Regions from separate parts of the Sphingomonas anseongensis genome, predicted to be linked through region 2. Evidence: predicted binding sites of a transcription regulator. Region 2 holds the regulator's gene; each other region holds the start of a gene.
The links. The regulator LexA, encoded in region 2, represses DNA repair genes until DNA is damaged. The targets are predictions, from matches to a motif close to GTTCCNCNCTTGTTCT.
Positions count from the first base shown of each region.

Region 1: LZ519_RS07670 (ImuA family protein) is a predicted target of LexA. The motif match lies at 2,105-2,120, and genes of this name have one in related genera.
Region 3: LZ519_RS06980 (ribonucleoside-diphosphate reductase subunit alpha) is a predicted target of LexA. The motif match lies at 1,972-1,987, and genes of this name have one in related genera.
Region 4: recA (recombinase RecA) is a predicted target of LexA. The motif match lies at 2,094-2,109, and genes of this name have one in related genera.

Region 1 is NZ_JAMGBC010000001.1:1,485,982-1,490,454, reverse strand. It holds gene LZ519_RS07675 (DUF6504 family protein) at 1-1,458, opposite strand, end outside; gene LZ519_RS07670 (ImuA family protein) at 1,382-1,858, opposite strand; gene LZ519_RS07665 (alpha/beta hydrolase family protein) at 2,146-2,853, opposite strand; gene serS (serine--tRNA ligase) at 2,861-4,120, opposite strand; gene LZ519_RS07655 (DUF808 domain-containing protein) at 4,179-4,473, shown strand, end outside.
Region 2 is NZ_JAMGBC010000001.1:256,508-260,980, reverse strand. It holds gene LZ519_RS01385 (peptidylprolyl isomerase) at 1-1,165, shown strand, start outside; gene lexA (transcriptional repressor LexA) at 1,241-1,888, shown strand; gene LZ519_RS01375 (VOC family protein) at 1,891-2,235, shown strand; gene LZ519_RS01370 (DUF4242 domain-containing protein) at 2,237-2,509, opposite strand; gene LZ519_RS01365 (ComEC/Rec2 family competence protein) at 2,516-4,473, opposite strand, start outside.
Region 3 is NZ_JAMGBC010000001.1:1,347,177-1,351,649, reverse strand. It holds gene LZ519_RS06985 (hypothetical protein) at 1-77, opposite strand, end outside; gene LZ519_RS06980 (ribonucleoside-diphosphate reductase subunit alpha) at 59-1,930, opposite strand; gene LZ519_RS06975 (VOC family protein) at 2,245-2,580, opposite strand; gene LZ519_RS06970 (transporter) at 2,636-3,430, shown strand; gene LZ519_RS06965 (sulfite exporter TauE/SafE family protein) at 3,435-4,217, opposite strand.
Region 4 is NZ_JAMGBC010000001.1:839,676-844,148, forward strand. It holds gene LZ519_RS04285 (multidrug effflux MFS transporter) at 1-915, shown strand, start outside; gene recA (recombinase RecA) at 919-2,019, opposite strand; gene LZ519_RS04295 (response regulator) at 2,142-2,498, opposite strand; gene LZ519_RS04300 (hybrid sensor histidine kinase/response regulator) at 2,540-4,473, opposite strand, start outside.

The sequences.
Region 1 (4,473 bases), 1.2 Mb from region 2:
ATACCATTCGGGAGCGCCGCCGCGCCCGTCGCCGATCAGGCCTTCGCGATAGATCCAGTAGCGGCGGCCGGCCTGGTCTTCGACGCGGTAATAATCGCGAAGCCGGGCGGTCGATCGCTCGCGCCACCATTCGGGCGCGATCCGCTCCGGCCCTTCGACGCGGGCGATGTCGTGTACCGCGCGACGCCAGACGAAGCGGCGCGGAACGCCTTCGGGAGTCGCATAGACGACCGCGATCGCTTCCGGCCGGTCGAGCAGGCGTTGCGGGCGGGGCGGCGCCGAAGGCAGCTGGATCGGTTCGGTCTTCTCAAGAGCCGGCCGCCACCCGCTCGCGCGCTCAGGCAAATGGCTTTCGAACGGCTGCGGGCGCCGAACCCTTCCGGGTCCCAGCTTCACCGTCAGCCGGTCGACCAGCCGCGCCAGGTCGCGCTCTCCGCCGGGCTCCTCGACCAAGCTTTCCTGGGCGGTGCCAAGGCTCTCGGTCCAATCGGCGACGAGAGCGAAGGCGTCGAAGCCGAAGCCGGGATCGAGCGCTGCCGCCTTGTCGGCAAGCAGCCGCTGCAGATGCTTCGGCTCGCGGCTGGCGATGGTTGTGGCGACCGAGGCGGCGGCGACACTTCCATCGACCCGGAAACCGTGGAGCGACAATTTGCGCGCGCCGAGGTGCCGCTCCTCCAGTGTGCGGACGAGCCTGGGGATCAGCTTCGAAAGCGCCTGCGGAGCCGCTTCGGGATGGGTGACCGGCTCCTGCAGCCGGAGCGTCGCCCGCGGCGGCGGATTCTCCGCGAGCGCCGTCAGCGGCTCCGGCTTCCGCCCGAGCGCCCGATCGAGCGCATCGACGACGTCCTCGGCTCCCCGGAATCGCCGAGCCAGAGCGAGGCGTGGCAGCGCCGCGAGCGCTCCGATCGTCTTCAGCCCAAGCCGCTCGAGAGTCCGGACCGTCTCCGGTTCCAGCCGAAGCGCGGAGACATGCAACGGCGGCAGCTCGTCGCCCCCGAAGCGACTGAATGCCCAGGCGGCGGCAGCGGTCGGAGCGATCGCCACGCGTGCGGTCAGTCCGGTCGCTGCGAAGCGGCGGCGGATATCCTCGGCCAGCCCCTCTTCGCCGCCGAACAGATGCGCGACGCCGGTCACGTCGAGCCGCAGCGCGTCGGTCCCGTCCACTTCGATCAAAGGCGACCAGCGCTGCGCCCATTTCGCCAGCCGCTCCAGCAGCGCCTGATCACCGTCGGGGTCGGCCGGAACCGCGACCAGCGCCGGATCGAGCGCACGAGCATCGGTGAGGCGAGCGCCGGCGCGCGCGCCACGCTCGGCGGCGGCCTTCGTCACCGCATGGATGATCAGCCCGTGCGTCCCCTCGACGGTGAGGACGGCGGGCGTGTCAGGCGATAAGTCGTTCGATTTCGCCCAGCGCTCGATCGCCAGGCTCCGCAACCAGATGGAAGCGATCCGCTTCATGAGCGACCGTCCATCGGCCCGGCGGATGTCCGCGGGCGCGGAACAGCTCGGCATCCCAGGCCGGTGCTCCCGGCGCTCGCGAATCCAACGCGTTCACCAGTGACGGAGCGCTGGCGATCCGCCAGCGCATCCGGGCGCCGCTGAGGTTCGAATGGCCGCCCAGCCGCACCAGCCAGCACGGCACCCGGCTCCGCTCCGAAGCGACCGCCAACCGCCGCGTCGCGGTGAAGTCGAGCGCAGCGGGATCGCCGTACAATTCGCCGATGACTGCCGAGAGGGCCGAGCATCTTACCCCTTCCTCCATCGCCCACAGCGCGGCCCGTGCGTCGCGCGCCTCGACGTGGACGAGGTCGATGCCGAGCCCCGGCGGATAGGTCCGCCCGCTTTCGAGAATCGCCATCCGCTCCTGCACCCACAGGACGGGCCTCGACCTATCGACTTGCGGAAGAAGGAAGCCTGTCCAGCCGCTATCGCGCGGAGACTCCGCGAACAGCTCGGAGAGGGTTGGGCTGGACGGCGCGCGCGTGCTCCAGCGCTCGCCCAGCCCCGGGGGAGTGGACGGTGAACGGGCCGGTCCGGAGCGCTCGAAGACAGCTCCGCCGGCGACGAGAGAAAAGCCTTTCGCCACACGACTCACAACGTTTCTGTTCTTCGTTTGTTCTTTATCCCGTGAGTCGGGAGAGAGAGTCAATGGCGCGACTCGGCGCCCTCTATTTCTTCAAGGAATCGAACGATTTCACGCGCCGCTGCACGCGTGCCCTTCTTCGAAACGGCAAAGCCCATGTGGGTCGAGCTGACTTCCACCGCCTTGTCGCGCGTGTCATCCGTCCCGCGCGCCGACGCAACGCCTACGATGCCGTCCCGCGCGGACCAGATCGCAAGCGTCGGCACCGGCGGCTTCGCCGGGTGGTCGGGGATCGGCGGATCGTCGACCGGATGGCCGGCAACCAATTCGTACAGCTTCCAGACATTCGTATAGCGCCTGCGGTCGCCCCAGACCGGCGTTCCCAGAGTCACCACCGCTCGCACCCGGTGCGGCTCGACCCGTGCGATCTCGCGCGCATAAAGCCCACCCAGGCTCCAGCCGACGAGCACGATCGGTTCGTCGTGCCCACACATGTCGACAGCGCGCCTCAGCCGGTCGAGCGTATCGGCGCGCGCACCCCAATTCATCCCCTGCCGCCAAGGATGAACGCGAAATCCCGCTTCGGCGAGGGCGCGCCGCAACTCCGTCGTCGTCCGGTCATTGGCAGCGAAGCCGGGAATCACCATCGCAGGAATGCCGTCATGAGGACCACGAGGGCCCCTGTGGCCAAATCCGCGCCAGAAGCGGCTGGCCAGCGCGCCGACTTCCTTGAGCCGCTGAGCGGCGCCGGGAGCGCCGTCCTCGCTCATTCGGTGATCACAGGAATTCGTCTCCCATCAGCTCCTGGAGCGCCTTCGGAAGCTTCACGCGTCCATCTTCGGTCTGGTGGTTCTCGAGAAGCGGAACGAGGATGCGCGGGCTCGCAAGCGCCGTATTGTTGAGCGTGTGCGCGAACCGCACCTTCCCGTCGGCGCCGCGGTAGCGGATGTTCGCGCGCCGCGCCTGCCAGTCATGAAGCGTCGAGCAGCTGTGGGTCTCGCGATACTTGCCGAGGCTCGGCACCCAGCTCTCGATGTCGTTCATCCTGTACTTGCCCAGCCCCATGTCGCCGGTCGACGTCTCGATCACCTGATAGGGAATCTCCAGCGCCTGGAGCAGGCTTTCGGCAAGCGCGAGCAGCTTCGAATGCCACTCGGCCGAAGTCGCGGCGTCGGCCTCGCAGATCACGTACTGCTCGACCTTCACGAACTGGTGGACTCGGAGCAGCCCGCGGACGTCCTTGCCCGCGCTTCCCGCTTCACGCCGGAAGCACGGCGAATATCCGGCGTAGAGCACCGGCAGCTTATCGGCCTCGATGATCTCGCCCGAATGGAGCGAGGTAAGCGCCACTTCCGCCGTTCCCGCCAGCCACAAATCGTCCTCGGGAAGATGGTAGGTCTCTTCCATGTGTCCGGGAAACTGGCCCTGGTTGAAGAAGGCTTCGGGCCGGGCGATGGCCGGCACCGTGATCGGAGTGAAGCCGGCGCCGGCGATCTTCTCCAGAGCCCAGCCCATCAGCTTGGTTTCGAGAAGCGCCAGCCGTCCCTTCAGGCAATAGGTGCGCGATCCGGACACCTGGGTGATGCGCGACAGGTCGGCCCAGTCGTTCTTCTCGATCAACTCGACATGGTCGAGCGGTTCGAACCCGAACTTCGGCGGCTTGCCCTCGGTGCGGACGACGACATTCGCGCTTTCGTCCGGCCCGATGGGTGCGCCCTCGTAGGGGATGTTTGGAGCAAGCAGCAGGAGCGCGTTCAACGCCTCCTGCTTCGCGCCAAGATCGGCTTCCAGCTCCGACGCCCGGGCGCCGGCTTCCTTCGCCTTCCGGCCGAGCTCGGCCTTCTCTTCGGGCGCTGCATCCTTGAACCGGCCGCTGATCGCGTTGCGCTCGGCTCGAAGCTTTTCGATCTCGGTCTTGAGCGCGCGGACCTCGCCGTCCAGGTTCAACACCTCGCCGAGGTCGAGCTTCACGCACTTCACCTCGATTGCACGCTCGACCGCCTCGCGGTTGCCCTTGATGAAGTCGATGCCCAGCATTTGCAGGCAAGTGCGCGAATTGCTTCCGAACCGCAAGGAGTTCGCCTAAGCGCCGCCGATGCCTTCCGGTCTTGTTGCACTGCTCGACGATGTGGCGACGCTCGCCAAGCTCGCCGCCACCACCCTCGACGACGTCGCTGGCGCTGCCGGGAAGGCGGGCGCCAAGGCCGCCGGCGTGGTGATCGACGACACCGCCGTCACTCCGCGCTACGTCGTCGGCCTCGCTCCGGAGCGGGAGCTTCCCATCATCGGCAAGATCGCTTGGGGCTCGGTCAAGAACAAGCTGCTGTTCCTGCTTCCTGCCGCGCTCCTGCTGACGGCCTTCGCGCCATTCCTGATCACGCCATTGCTCA
Region 2 (4,473 bases):
TTACAAGGCTCACCAGGACGTTTACGGAGCTAAGGACGTTCGGGCGATCGACCAGGCGGTCGTGCCGGACCAGAAGGTCGCCGCCGGAATCGCTCAGCGCGCGCGCTCCGGCCAAAGCTTCGTCGACGCGGTGAAGCCGGCGGGGCTCGGGGCGCAGGACGTCCAGCTCGGCCCGCAGACCCGCGACCAGTTCACCGACGTCGCCGGAGCGAAGGTCGCCGCGACCGCATTTGCAGCCAAGACCGGCACGGTTATCGGGCCGATCCAGTCGGAGCTCGGCTGGCACGTGATCAAGATCGAATCCGCGCAGACGCAGGCGGGCAAGTCGCTGGCCCAGGCGAGCGACGAGATCGCGGCGAAGCTGAACGCCGAAAAGCGGGCCGACGCGCTCGCGACGCTGGTCGACAAGGTGCAGGACAAGATCGACGACGGGGCGAACTTCGACGAGACCGTAAAGTCGGCGAATCTGTCCGTGACGGTAACCCCCCTGATCACGGCGAGCGGAGTCCAGCGCGGCGACTCAGCCTACAAGTTCCCCGAGGACCTCGTGCCCGTGCTCAAGAGCGGCTTCGAGCTTTCGGCGACGGACGATCCGGTCGTCGAGCAGCTCGCCGGCGACAAGGGCTTTGCGCTGGTTTCCCCGGCGCAGATCGTGTCGAGCGCGCCGGCGCCGCTGGCGTCGATCAAGGACCGGGTCAGGACCGACTGGATCCGCGGGCAAGCGCTCGCCCAGGCCAAGGCAGTCGCGAACTCGATAGCTGCCAAGGCGCGCGGCAAGGGATCGCTTGCGGAAGCCGTGAAGGCCGCAGGCAAGCCGCTTCCGGCCATCCAGCCGATGAGGGCCCGCCGGATCCAGCTGTCCGAGCTTGGCGACAAGGTCCCTGCACCGCTTCGGGTGCTGTTCAGCAGCGCGTCGGGAACGGCCAAGGTCGGCGCAGACCCGCAGGGCCGCGGTTTCTTCGTCGTCAAGGTCGACAAGATCGTGCCCGGCAACGCTACCGGCCAGCCGGGGCTGATCACCGAAGTCCAGAACGAATTCTCGCAGCCCTTGGCGCAGGAATATGCGCAGCAGTTCCAGGCGGCAGTCAAGAACGCGGTCGGGGTCAAGCGGAACCAAGCGGCGATCCAGGCGACCAAGAAGCGGATCACAGCGGGCTCGCTTTAAGCTTCAGCTCGCTTGACCTGCAGGCATTTGTTTCCTACACGTTCCCTGTCTGTTCATGCTATGGGGGCCACGGAAATGCTGACCGCAAAGCAACGCGAGCTTCTCCTCTTCGTCAACCAGCGACTTGGCGAAACAGGCGTCAGCCCGAGCTTCGACGAGATGCGCGAGGCGCTCGCACTCAAGTCCAAGTCCGGCGTGCACAGGCTTATTTCGGCTCTTGAGGAGCGCGGGTTCATTCGGCGGCTAGCCAATCGGGCGCGTGCTCTCGAGGTGGTGAAGCTCCCCGAGTCGAGTGCGCCGGCGCCTATGACGCCGAGGCCGGTCACTCCGGTGGCAGCGAACGACACGATCGAAATCCCGCTGCACGGACGAATCGCGGCAGGCACTCCGATCGAGGCCCTGCAGGGCACCGAAGGCTTTGCGGTTCCGGCTGCGCTTCTGGGGCCGGGCGAGCATTACGCGCTCGAAGTCTCGGGCGATTCGATGGTTGAGGAGGGAATCCTCGACGGAGATTTCGCGCTGATCAGGAAGGTGGATACCGCCCGCGACGGGGAGATCGTCGTCGCCCTAATCGACAATGAGGAAGCGACGCTCAAGACGTACCGGCGCGAAGGACAGGTGATCCGGCTGGACCCCGCCAATTCGCGCTATGAGCCGCAGCGCTACGAGGAGGGCCGTGTCCAGATCCAGGGACGCCTGAGCGGCCTGATCCGGCGCTACTGACGATGGCCGATCCCAGGATCGACTATGTCGAGCTTCCGAGCGCGACCGCGCACGAGTTCACCCGGGCTTTCTATTCGAAAGCGTTCGGCTGGACTTTCACCGATTACGGGCCGGATTATTCAGCGACGACCACTGGCGACGTGGACGTCGGGCTGAACGGCCAGCCGGACGATTCGATCTCGGCACCGCTGCCCGTCATCCGGGTCGCGGACCTCGAGGCGGTGTTCGACGCCGTGAGCAAGGCCGGCGGAGTGATAGCCAAGCCCATCTTCTCCTTTCCCGGCGGACGGAGGTTTCACTTTATCGATCCGTCGGGAAGCGAGCTCGCCGTGTGGAGCGAGCTCTAGCTTATTCCGCCGTCGTCGGGTCGATGACGCTTCTGACCTCGGAAATCTTGTTGGCGGGGAAGCCGCCGCGCTGCGCATGCTCGCGGATAATCTCCTCGTTGGGAGCGCGGTAGACGCAGTAGATCTTGTCGTCGGTCACATAGCTGTGGACCCACTGGATCGTGGGGCCGAGGTCACGAAGCACGTTGCAGCTCGTCTGGGACGCGTTCTTGAGATCGGGTACCCCGAGCTTCCCGACACCCGGCATGTCACGCTCGATCACATATTGTGGCATGAAATTTCACCTCCCTCGCTTTCGCGACCGCATAGCAGATGGCGGCGCAGGCGCCCACGGGTGCTGGCCAAGCTGGCTCGACACGGTGACCACGCGCGGCGCCCCCCGGAGATAAATCGCAACGCCGCCGGTGCGACCGAGCGAGTCCCGATCGAGCTTGAGCCATCTGGGACTGCAACTGCGCGGAAGCCAGCGGTCCGATACGGCGATGTCTGAAGCCGCGCAGGAGCGGACGAGGTCGCGCCAGGCGATCGAGGCGGTCGAGCGGGTCGCGAGTACTCGCCACGTCCGCCCTTCCCTCATCACGTCGGCGACGCAGGAGTCGCGCGAGCAGTTCGCGAACGGCGCTTCCTCGAGAACCAGCGGATCGCCGTCGAAGCCCGCGGTCTCGGCAAAGACGTCGCGGATGAAATCGCCGGTTCGGCTGCGAAGGATTCGCGGGGCGCCGTCGCTCTCGACGACCGCGAGATGCTTGCCGTCGCCGGTCACCAGCAGGTCGGGCGAAGGCGCCAGCGCCGCTCCGGTCGCCCCGAGAGCGACCGGGACGAGCCCAAGCAGGCGCACTCGCCCGTTCCACATCGCCAGCCACAATCCGCCGGCGATCATAAAAGCGAAGGCCCAACCCGGCATCGACGCGAGCGTGGCGACGGCTCCGCTGGCGCTTCCGACCCAGTGCGCGAGCCACAGCAGGAACTGGATAGAAAGACCGGTGAGGTACCAGAAAGGCGCGCCCAGCCCGACCAGGTCGAGCAGGAGCGATGCGGCCTCCAGCGGCATGATGACGAAGGTAGTGAGGGGGATCGCGACCAGGTTCGCGCCGATCCCGTACAGGCCGGCCTTGTGGAAATGGTAGAGCGCGAGCGGAATCAGGGTGAGCTCGACTGCAAGGCCGGTCGCCGTCATCGCCAGGAGTGCCCGGCCAAGCCGCGCGAACGGGCCTTCGTCGCGCCTCATGAAGGTACGGCGGGCCCAGCCGGTCGAATGCAAGGCGATAATAGCGGTGACCGCGGCGAAGCTGAGCTGGAAGCTCGCGCCGGCGATGGATTCGGGCTTGATAAGCAGGATCGCGAGCGCGGCGACGCTCAGCAGGCGAATGCTGAGCGCCTCGCGGCCGAGGGCGATTCCCGCCAGCACGAGCAGTGCAACGATGCAGCTCCTGACCGTCGGAACCTGGGCGCCGGTGAGAAGGGTGTAGGCGATGCCCGCGACCGCTCCGGCCGCAGCGGCGACCAGCACCAGGTTGAACCTAAGTGCCAGCCGCTCCGACAGTGCCAGCAACTTCAGGGTCAGCAACATGGCTGCGGCGATGACCGCGGCGATGTGGAGGCCGCTGACCGACAGCAAATGCGTCAGGCCGCTCCTTCGCATGGCGTCGGCATCGTCCTCGCCGACCGCGTTCTGGTCGCCCGTTGCAAGCGCCGTGGCGATTCCGCCGGAAGGGCCCGGCAAGCGCTCGCGGATGTGCCGGCCGAGCTGATCGCGGACGCCGTCGAGACCGTCGGATCTTCCCGGCGCCAGCACCTCGACCGGTCCCAGCGCCTTGCCGACGCCACCGATGCGCTGAAACCAGAGATCGCGCGCGAAATCGTAGGTTCCCGGCAGAACCATCGGCGGCGGCGGAGCCAGGCGGGCGCGGACGGCGATTCGCGCGCCGCTCGTCAGGCCCTGCGGAAATGAGTCTGCCTTGACCGAGACCCGTACCCTGGGCGGAAGCGAAGGATCGGTCGGAGCGAGCGTTAGCCGAACGTCGCCCTTTGCCACCCGAGGCTCAACACGCTCGATCAGACCGTTGAAGGTAGAGACGAGCGGGCGATCGATGCGGGGCGCTGCGACTCGCTCGGAGCGAATCCAGATCAGGCCGCAGCCCAGGGCCATCATCAGGGCGAACCATCCGGCCGCGCGCTCGGCCCTGCCGCCGCCGACGGTGAAGCCGGCGATAGCCACTCCGGAAGCTATTGCGAGGA
Region 3 (4,473 bases), 1.1 Mb from region 2:
CCGACCAGAGCGCCGGCCTTTCCGGCTTTCGTTTTCGGCCGGAGACGGTTCGGAAGGATCACTGGCATGCGAGGCATTCGTCATAGTCGGTGGTCGACGCCAGGGGGATTTCCTTGAGCTCGGGCGTGTTGTCCGCCTCCACTCCTCCGGCGAAACCTGCGCGCTGAACCGACTTGGAGCGAAGGTAATAGAGGCTCTTGATGCCCAGCTCCCACGCTCGGAAGTGGAGCATCAGAAGGTCCCATTTATCGACGTCCGCGGGGATGAACAGGTTCAGCGACTGAGCCTGGTCGATGTAGGGCGTGCGATCGGCGGACAGCTCGATCAGCCAGCGCTGGTCGATCTCGAAGCTGGTCTTGAACACGTCCTTTTCTTCCTGGGTCAGGAAGTCGAGATGCTGGACCGATCCGCCATGCTCGAGGATCGAGTTCCAGATCTTGTCACCGTCCATATGCTTCTCTTTCAGAAGCCTTTCGAGGTGCGGGTTCTTGATCGAGAAGCTGCCCGACAGGGTCTTGTGCGTGTAGACGTTGGCCGGGATCGGCTCGATGCAGGCCGAGGTGCCGCCGCAGATGATCGAGATCGACGCGGTCGGGGCGATCGCCATCTTGCAGCTGAAGCGCTCCATCACACCCATGTCGGCGGCGTCGGGGCACGGCCCGCGCTCCTTGGCGAGCATCATCGAGGCTTCGTCGACCTGCGCCCGGATATGCTTGAAGATCTTGAGGTTCCAGCTCTTGGCCATCGCCCCTTCGAACGGGATGTTGCGGGCCTGAAGGAAGGAATGGAAGCCCATCACCCCGAGGCCGACCGAACGCTCGCGCTCGGCGCTGTACTTGGCGCGCGCCATCTCGTCCGGAGCCCGCGCGATATAGTCGCTGAGCACGTTGTCGAGGAAGCGCATCACGTCCTCGATGAATACCTTGTCGCCGCTCCACTGGTCCCAGGTCTCGAGGTTGAGCGAGGACAAGCAGCAGACGGCGGTGCGGTCGGCGCCGAGATGGTCGCGGCCGGTCGGGAGAGTGATCTCGGAGCACAGGTTCGAGGTCGTGACCTTGAGCCCCAGGTCGCGGTGGTGCTTGGGCATCGACCGGTTCACCTGGTCGATGAAGATGATGTAGGGCTCACCAGTCGCAAGCCGGGTCTCAACCAGCTTCTGAAACAGGGCCCGCGCGTCGACCTTGCCGCGGACGCTCTGGTCCTTGGGCGACCGGAGTTCGAACTCGGCGCCCTCGCGGACAGCTTCCATGAATTCGTCGGTGACCAGCACCCCGTGGTGCAGGTTGAGCGCCTTGCGGTTGAAGTCGCCGCTCGGCTTCCTGATCTCGAGGAACTCCTCGATCTCGGGGTGCGAGATGTCGAGGTAGCAGGCGGCCGACCCGCGACGGAGCGAACCCTGACTGATGGCGAGGGTGAGGCTGTCCATCACCCGCACGAACGGAATGATCCCGCTGGTCTTGCCGTTGAGGCCGACCGGCTCGCCGATGCCGCGGACGCTTCCCCAATAGGTCCCGATCCCGCCGCCCCGGCTGGCCAGCCAGACGTTCTCGTTCCACGTGCCGACGATGCCTTCCAGGCTGTCGGAAACGCTGTTGAGGTAGCAGCTGATCGGAAGTCCGCGGCCGGTGCCGCCGTTGGACAGCACTGGCGTCGCCGGCATGAACCACAGGCGCGAGATGTAGTCGTAGATGCGCTGCGCATGGTCGGCGTCGTCGGCATAGGCGCTCGCGACGCGCGCGAAGAGGTCCTGGTTGCTTTCGCCGGGAAGCAGGTAGCGGTCGCGAAGCGTGTCCTTGCCGAACTCGGTCAAAAGCTCGTCGCGGGCCTCGTCGGTCTTCACCGGATAAGCGGGGGGAGTGACGCTCTTGCTCGACTGCACCGCGGCGGTCACGTCGCCGGTTGGAACTTCGCTTCCAGTCGTGAAATCCATCGCTCTACCCCGTCGACTTTCCGGCTCTGCACGAGCCTTTTGTTCTCGAATCGTTCTACTCTCATGGACCCGCCAAGACGAGTCCTTTTGCGCCGCGCGGAGAGGGTTTGCCATGGCGTCACCCTGTGGAAAGCGGGGACGAGTTCGTCCGTCACCGGAATATAGGAATTCCGGCGCCGAACACCAGCAGTTGAGTGTCCCCCTTCCCGCGCTACTACCTATTGTGCCTCATTCGCCGCTGAACGCAAGCGGATAAATTCATTCTCAACCAAGATTCCTGTGGATTTACGAGGCCGCGAAATCAGCGCCGGAGGTCAGGCCTGCCCGCTGACCGACGTCTCAGCCCCGTCCGGGTCGCGGATTTGCGCGATGTGCATTCCGTGCATCTCGGTTGGTGGCCTGGTGAACTCGACGCCGAGTTCTTCCCGGCGCGAATGTAAGCCGCCCAAATCCTCGCTTGCGAAGCCGAGTTCGACCGTCCCGGCCTTCTTGTCATCCGAGGCCGAATGAAGCGCCAGCGTCGTCTGGCCGGTGGCGAACTCGCTCCACTCAGGCGATTGGAACTTGAGCGGGAGGCCGAGGATGTCGCGATGGAAAGCAACTGCTCGATCCATGTCGGCGACGTATTTGATTGCGTAGGTGAGTTGCATCTTTTGCCTCCTTCGCCGGGCGGATTATAGCAGGTCGCGCCGGCGGGAGGCGCTCGTGAAAAAATGGCTGTTGGCGGGACTCGCCTTGCTACCTGCTTCGCCTGCCGCGGCGGCGGCCGGTGTGGAGTCCATCTGCGCCGACCGGCCCGGCAAGGCGACTCCGACCTGCACGGTTCCGAGCGGAATCCTGCAAGTGGAAACCGGCGTCGCAGATTGGATCCGGGATCGATCGGGCGGCATTCGTTCAGCTTCGCTGACGGTCGGCGACACCGCGGTGAAGATCGGCGTCACCGACCGGTTCCATATCGAGCTGGACTTCACGCCTTTTACGCGAGCAGACGAACGCGCGGGCGGCAACCGCCGCCGCGCATCAGGGCTCGGCGATGCGGGCGTCGCGCTCAAATACCGGATGACCGCCGACGACGCGCCCGTCCAGTTCGCAGTGCGCCCCTTCGTCAAGCTTCCGGTTGCAAAGCGCTCCATCGGCAACGGCAAGGTCGAAGGCGGCGCCGAGTTTTCGCTGGATTCGACCTTCGCCGGATCTTCGGCCGGCTGGAACCTGGATTCCGAAGTCGATGTTGTCTCCGACGCGGACGGCTCCGGATACCATTTCGCGATGGCCCAGGCCGCGAGTGCGGGTTTGCCGTTGTCCGATCGGTTCACAGTCTCTGCAGAGCTGTGGACTTCGTCGGACTTCGATCCGGATCGGACGGTAAGGCAATATTCAATCGACGCCGCCGCGGCCTATCTCGTTTCAAGCGACTTGCAGCTGGATGCGGGGGTCGACCTCGGCCTCAATCGCGACACCCCAGATCTGGAAATCTACAGCGGAATCGCGATTAGGTTCTGAACTCTCAGAATACGATCAGCCTCGCCCCGGCGATGACCAGCACGATCGAAAGCGCTATCCGGATGAGCTTTTCGCTGACCCGGTGGACCAGAAGCGACCCGGTGACGATCCCTGGGATCGAGCCGACGAGCAGGCTCAGCAACAGGTGGCCGTCGACGCTTCCGATGAGCAGGTGCCCGATACCGGCCACGAGTGTCAGTGGGATCGCATGGACGATGTCGGTCCCGACGATTTGCTTGGCGTTGAGCCTGACTGGATAGAGGAACACCAACAGGGTCGCCGCGAGCGCCCCCGCGCCGACGGAGGTGAGGGTGACGAGCACTCCAAGTACCGCTCCGGCGAAGATGGTGAGCGGCAACTGCAACCGCATGGCTCCCGTCTTGCCGCCGCCGCGCATCGAAAGCACCCAGCGATGGAGCGTTGGCCGCGCGATCGTCCCGGCTGCGGTGACGAGCAGCACCAGCCCCAGCGCGAACGGAAGCCAGCCGTGCTTCACCTGCGCCCAGTTCATCGCATTCAGGATGACGAGCGTGACGATCGCCGCGGGGATGCTGCCCATCGCCAGGCGCATGACGACGTTGAGGTCTGCGTTCTGCTTTGCGTGATGGATGCTTCCGCCGACCGACTTGGTGATGCTTGCGAACCACAGGTCGGTGCCGATCGCGGTCGTCGGCGCTACCCCGAAGATTAGGATCAGGAGCGGGGCCATCAGCGACCCGCCGCCGACGCCGGTCACTCCGACCAGGAGGCCCACAAGGAATCCGGAAAGCGCGTGGGCGAAATCCATCGCCGCCGGCTAGCACGCGCCAAATGCGTTGGGGAGCGGGAGCGTCTTCGGCTCCCGCTCCCCCGATGGCTGGAAAGTCTCGGCTCGGCTTGTGCCGAGCGGCTTTCCGATTAGCCGCGTTCGCCGGCCTGCGCTGCCGACGGCGGCGGAGGCGGAGGAGGCGGGGGCGGCGGCACAGGACAGGCCATTCCGGCCGCCACCTGCGTTCCGTCAGGACAGGTGGTCATCGGCGGAGGCGGGGGAGGCGGAGGCGGCG
Region 4 (4,473 bases), 580 kb from region 2:
GCTTCGGCGGCTGTTACGAGGGTGCTCGTGGTCGCGATGGTCCGCGACCTGTTCGAAGCCGAGGCGATGGCGCGTGTGATGAGCCTCGTCTTCATGGTTTTCATGCTGGTCCCGGTGCTCGCTCCGAACATCGGGCAGCTCATCCTGCTGTTCGCCCCGTGGCGGGCGATCTTCGTCATGCTCGCGGCCTATGCGGTCGTCATGCTGACCTGGTCATGGATCCGGCTGCCGGAGACCCTCCACCCGGAGTTCCGCCGCTCGCTCAACTGGAAGCCCATTCTTGCAGCGGCGTGGGAGACGATGCGAGAGCCGCAGTCGCGCGGCTATACGCTGGCGATGATGGTCAGCTTCTCAGCGCTGGTCGCTTACATCTCCTCCATCCAGCAGATCGTGTTCGACGCCTTCGACGAAGGCCGGTTCATCGGGTTCGTGTTCGCGTCCATCGCAGCGCCGATGGCGCTCGCCTCGTACCTGAACTCACGCTTCGTCGGGCGCTTTGGGTTGCGACGCGTCGGTCACACGGCAGCGCTTGCGTTCATGCTTGTCACTGCGGCCCATGCGGCCGTGGCACTGGCAGGCTTCGAAACCCTCGCCGTCTTCATGGCGCTCCAGGCACTGACCATGGCCTGCTTCGCCTTCACCTCGTCAAATCTCGGAACATTGGCGATGGAGCATATGGCGCCGATCGCCGGCACCGCTTCGTCGGTCCAGGGCGTCGTGGGCACGATCGGCGCGGCAGCGATTGGATTCCTGATCGGCCAGCAGTTTGATGGTAGCGCGGTTCCGTTCCTCGTCGGCACTGCGCTGTGCGCGGCGGGCGGGTTCGCCCTCATCGTCGTGACGGAGCCGAGGCGACTCTTCGCTGCAATCCAAAAACGCGAAGAGCCGCCCTGCCTGCCGGAGGACCTGGGCTAAACGTTACTCGGCAGCGATCCCGTCACCGCCCTCGTCGCCGTCGCCCGCATCGGGCCCGACCATCAGGGCTTCGCCGACTTCCTCGGTCTTGCCACGGATCGCATTTTCGATGCGCTGTGCGACGTCCGGATTTTCCTTCAGATATTCCTTGGCGTTCTCGCGCCCCTGGCCGATCCGGATCGAGTCATAGCTGAACCATGCACCCGACTTTTCGACCAGCCCCGCCTTGACGCCGAGGTCGAGGATCTCGCCGACCTTCGACACGCCCTGGCCGTACATGATGTCGAACTCGACCTGCTTGAACGGCGGCGCGACCTTGTTCTTGACCACCTTTACCCGGGTCGAGTTGCCGATGATGTCGTCGCGGTCCTTGATCTGGCCGGTGCGGCGGATGTCGAGCCGAACGGAAGCGTAGAATTTCAGGGCATTGCCGCCGGTGGTGGTCTCGGGGTTGCCGTACATGACGCCGATCTTCATCCGAACCTGGTTGATGAAGATGACGAGACAGCGCGAGCGGCTGATCGAGCCCGTCAACTTCCTTAGCGCCTGGCTCATCAGGCGCGCCTGAAGTCCGACGTGGCTGTCGCCCATCTCGCCCTCGATCTCGGCCCGCGGAACCAGCGCGGCCACCGAATCTATCACCAGCACGTCGACGGCGTTCGACCGGACGAGCGTGTCGACGATCTCGAGCGCCTGCTCGCCCGTGTCGGGCTGCGACACGATCAGCTCGTCGACGTCGACTCCGAGCTTCTTGGCATAGGACGGATCGAGCGCATGCTCGGCATCGACGAATGCGGCCGTTCCGCCGACCTTCTGCGCTTCCGCGATCGCATGAAGCGCAAGGGTGGTTTTGCCCGAGCTTTCCGGGCCGTAGATTTCCACGACTCGTCCGCGCGGAAGCCCGCCGACTCCGAGCGCAATGTCGAGGCCGAGGCTGCCCGTCGAAATCGTGTCGATCTCGATCTTCTCTCGGCTGCCCAGCTTCATCGCCGAGCCCTTCCCGAACGCTCGGTCGATCTGCGCGAGCGCCGCCTCGAGAGCCTTTTGCCGATCCATTCCGGGAACTTCCAATCCGTTTGCGATGACCTTGAGCTGCGCTGCCATGCTGTTCACCCCTTCGTCAACGGGCGGCCGAGCCCGACCCTGTGAAGACGTGTCTGTACCGCGTATGTTCTACGAGAACAAGAGGGGAACAGTGAATTGGTCAGCCGCGTGCTGGCCAAGTACTACCCGTTAAGCGCAGCTTCCAACGCCGGGGTAACCCGATCGACCGTGTACGGCTTCTCGATCAGGGGCACATGCCTGAACTCGGGCGGCGGCGGTTCGACATGTCCGCCGGTGGCAAGCACGAACGGAATCTTCTTTTCGCGAAGCTTGTGAGCGACCGGCCAGACGGTCTCGCCGTTCAGGCTTACATCGAGGATGGCGACGTCGAAACCGCCCTTCTCCGCCTGAGCGACCGCGTCGCCGACGCTTTCACAGCTCGCGTGAACCGTGTGTCCGAGAGTTTCGAGAAAATCCTCGAGCATCATCGCGATCAGCGGCTCGTCTTCGACGACAAGGATGGAACGCGATACGGGCATAAGCCCCTGTGGCATAAGCCGACATTTCGGACCCGCAAGTATTATTTGGCGGCGATGGCGCGCCGGGCGGCCTCCGCAAGCTCCTGAACCGAGAAGGGTTTCGGGAGGAACGCGACATTGTCGAGGTCGATCGACTTGCGCAATTGTTCTTCCGCATAGCCAGACATGAACAGGATCGGCAGGTCGGGCCTCGATTTGCGCGCTTCGCGGACCATCGTCGGCCCATCCATCGCGGGCATCACGACATCGCTGATCAGCAGGGCGATCTCCTCGCCCTTGCCGAGGATGTCGAGCGCCTCTTCACCGTTGGTGGCGGTGAGAACCGAATAACCGTGGCGGGTCAGGGCGCGCTCCGCGACCGCACGCACCATCGGCTCGTCTTCGACCAGCAGGACCGTGCCGGTGCCCCAAAGCTCGGCCTCCTTGACCTTCGCCGTTACCCCGGCCTTTCCGACTTCCGGTTCGGCGCGGTGCACCGGCAGGTAGATGACGAAGCGGGTCCCTTCACCGACCTTCGAATCCGCGAAAATGAAGCCGCCCGATTGCTTGACGATACCGTAGACGGTGGAAAGGCCGAGACCGGTCCCCTTTCCCACCTCCTTGGTGGTGAAGAACGGCTCGAAGATCTTGCCGAGCACGCTCGGCGCTATGCCGCAGCCGGTGTCGGTGACCGAGATCGCGGCATAGTCGGCGATCGGAAGGATGTCGGAGCCGAGTTCGGCCACCTGGTCCGCCCTGACGGCATAGGTCTGGATCGTCAGTGTTCCCCCTCCCGTCGCGGCCATGGCATCGCGTGCGTTGACCGCCAGATTGACGATCACCTGCTCGAGCTGGCCCGGGTCGGCGCGGACGGAGCCCAAGTTGCGGCCGTGCTTGACGACCAGCTTCACGGTCTCGCCGAGCAGGCGCTTGAGCAGGTGCGAGACCTCGGCGACGACGTCGGTCAGCTGCAGCACCTGCGGCCGCAACGTCTGCTGGCGCGAGAATGCCAGAAGCTGGCGAGTAAGGCCTGCGGCGCGGTTGGAGTTCGACTTGATCTGCTGGATGTCGTCGTAATCGCTGTCGCCCGGCGTGTGCCGCATCAGCATCAGGTCGCAATGGCCGATGATCGCGGTGAGGATGTTGTTGAAGTCGTGCGCGACGCCGCCCGCCAGCTGGCCTACGGCCTGCATCTTGGTCGCCTGCGCGATCTGGCGCTTGAGCTTCGCCTCCTCGCTATTGTCCTTGAGCAGGAGCAGCACCGAGGCATCGCCGAGGCCGCGAAGGCCGGCGACCGTCAGCGCGACGGGCTCCTTGGGGTTGCGCGCGAGCCGGACGGCGAGATCGCCCGACATCGCCGGTCCCCGGGTGTGCCGGCGAACCGCGTCGGCGACTGCAGCCTTGTCTTCCTTGACCAGCAGGTCACCAGGGTAGACCGGCTTGGTGTTCTTGATCCCCGCAGCCTGCCTGAAGGCGTCGTTCATCGTCAGGAAGCGCCCGTCGCGGTCGACCAGCGCGAGGCCGATCGGAAGGATGTCGATCATCGCCTGCAGATATTGCGAGCTTGAAACCGGCAGCGTGTCGGGGCTGTCGAACAGGTAGAAATTGGCGAGATCGGCCGGAGCCGGCGGATCGAGCGGGATGTGCACCGCACGGAGGGCTCGCGCTAGATCGCCTTCGGCAACGAGGCGGAACTGGCCCTCTTCCTCTTCACCCTGGACGAGGTCGGGCAGCCGCGGCGACCCCTGGCGATCAAACCCGGTAAGGGCACGCGCTTCGAACAAGGCGTTCCAAGAGAGAAGCTTCCCTTCGCCGTCGACCACAGCAGCAAGCACGCCTGCACGCCCCAGCAGCTCGCCGGCCTTTCCTCTGAGGCGGTTCACGGCCACTGCAACCGGATCGCTCGGAACGGGCTTGAGGAATCTCCACAGCAGAAGGTCGCTGCGCGCGCCCACCCGCTCGACTTCGAGCGCGAAGGCGCCCGCCTCGGTCTCGA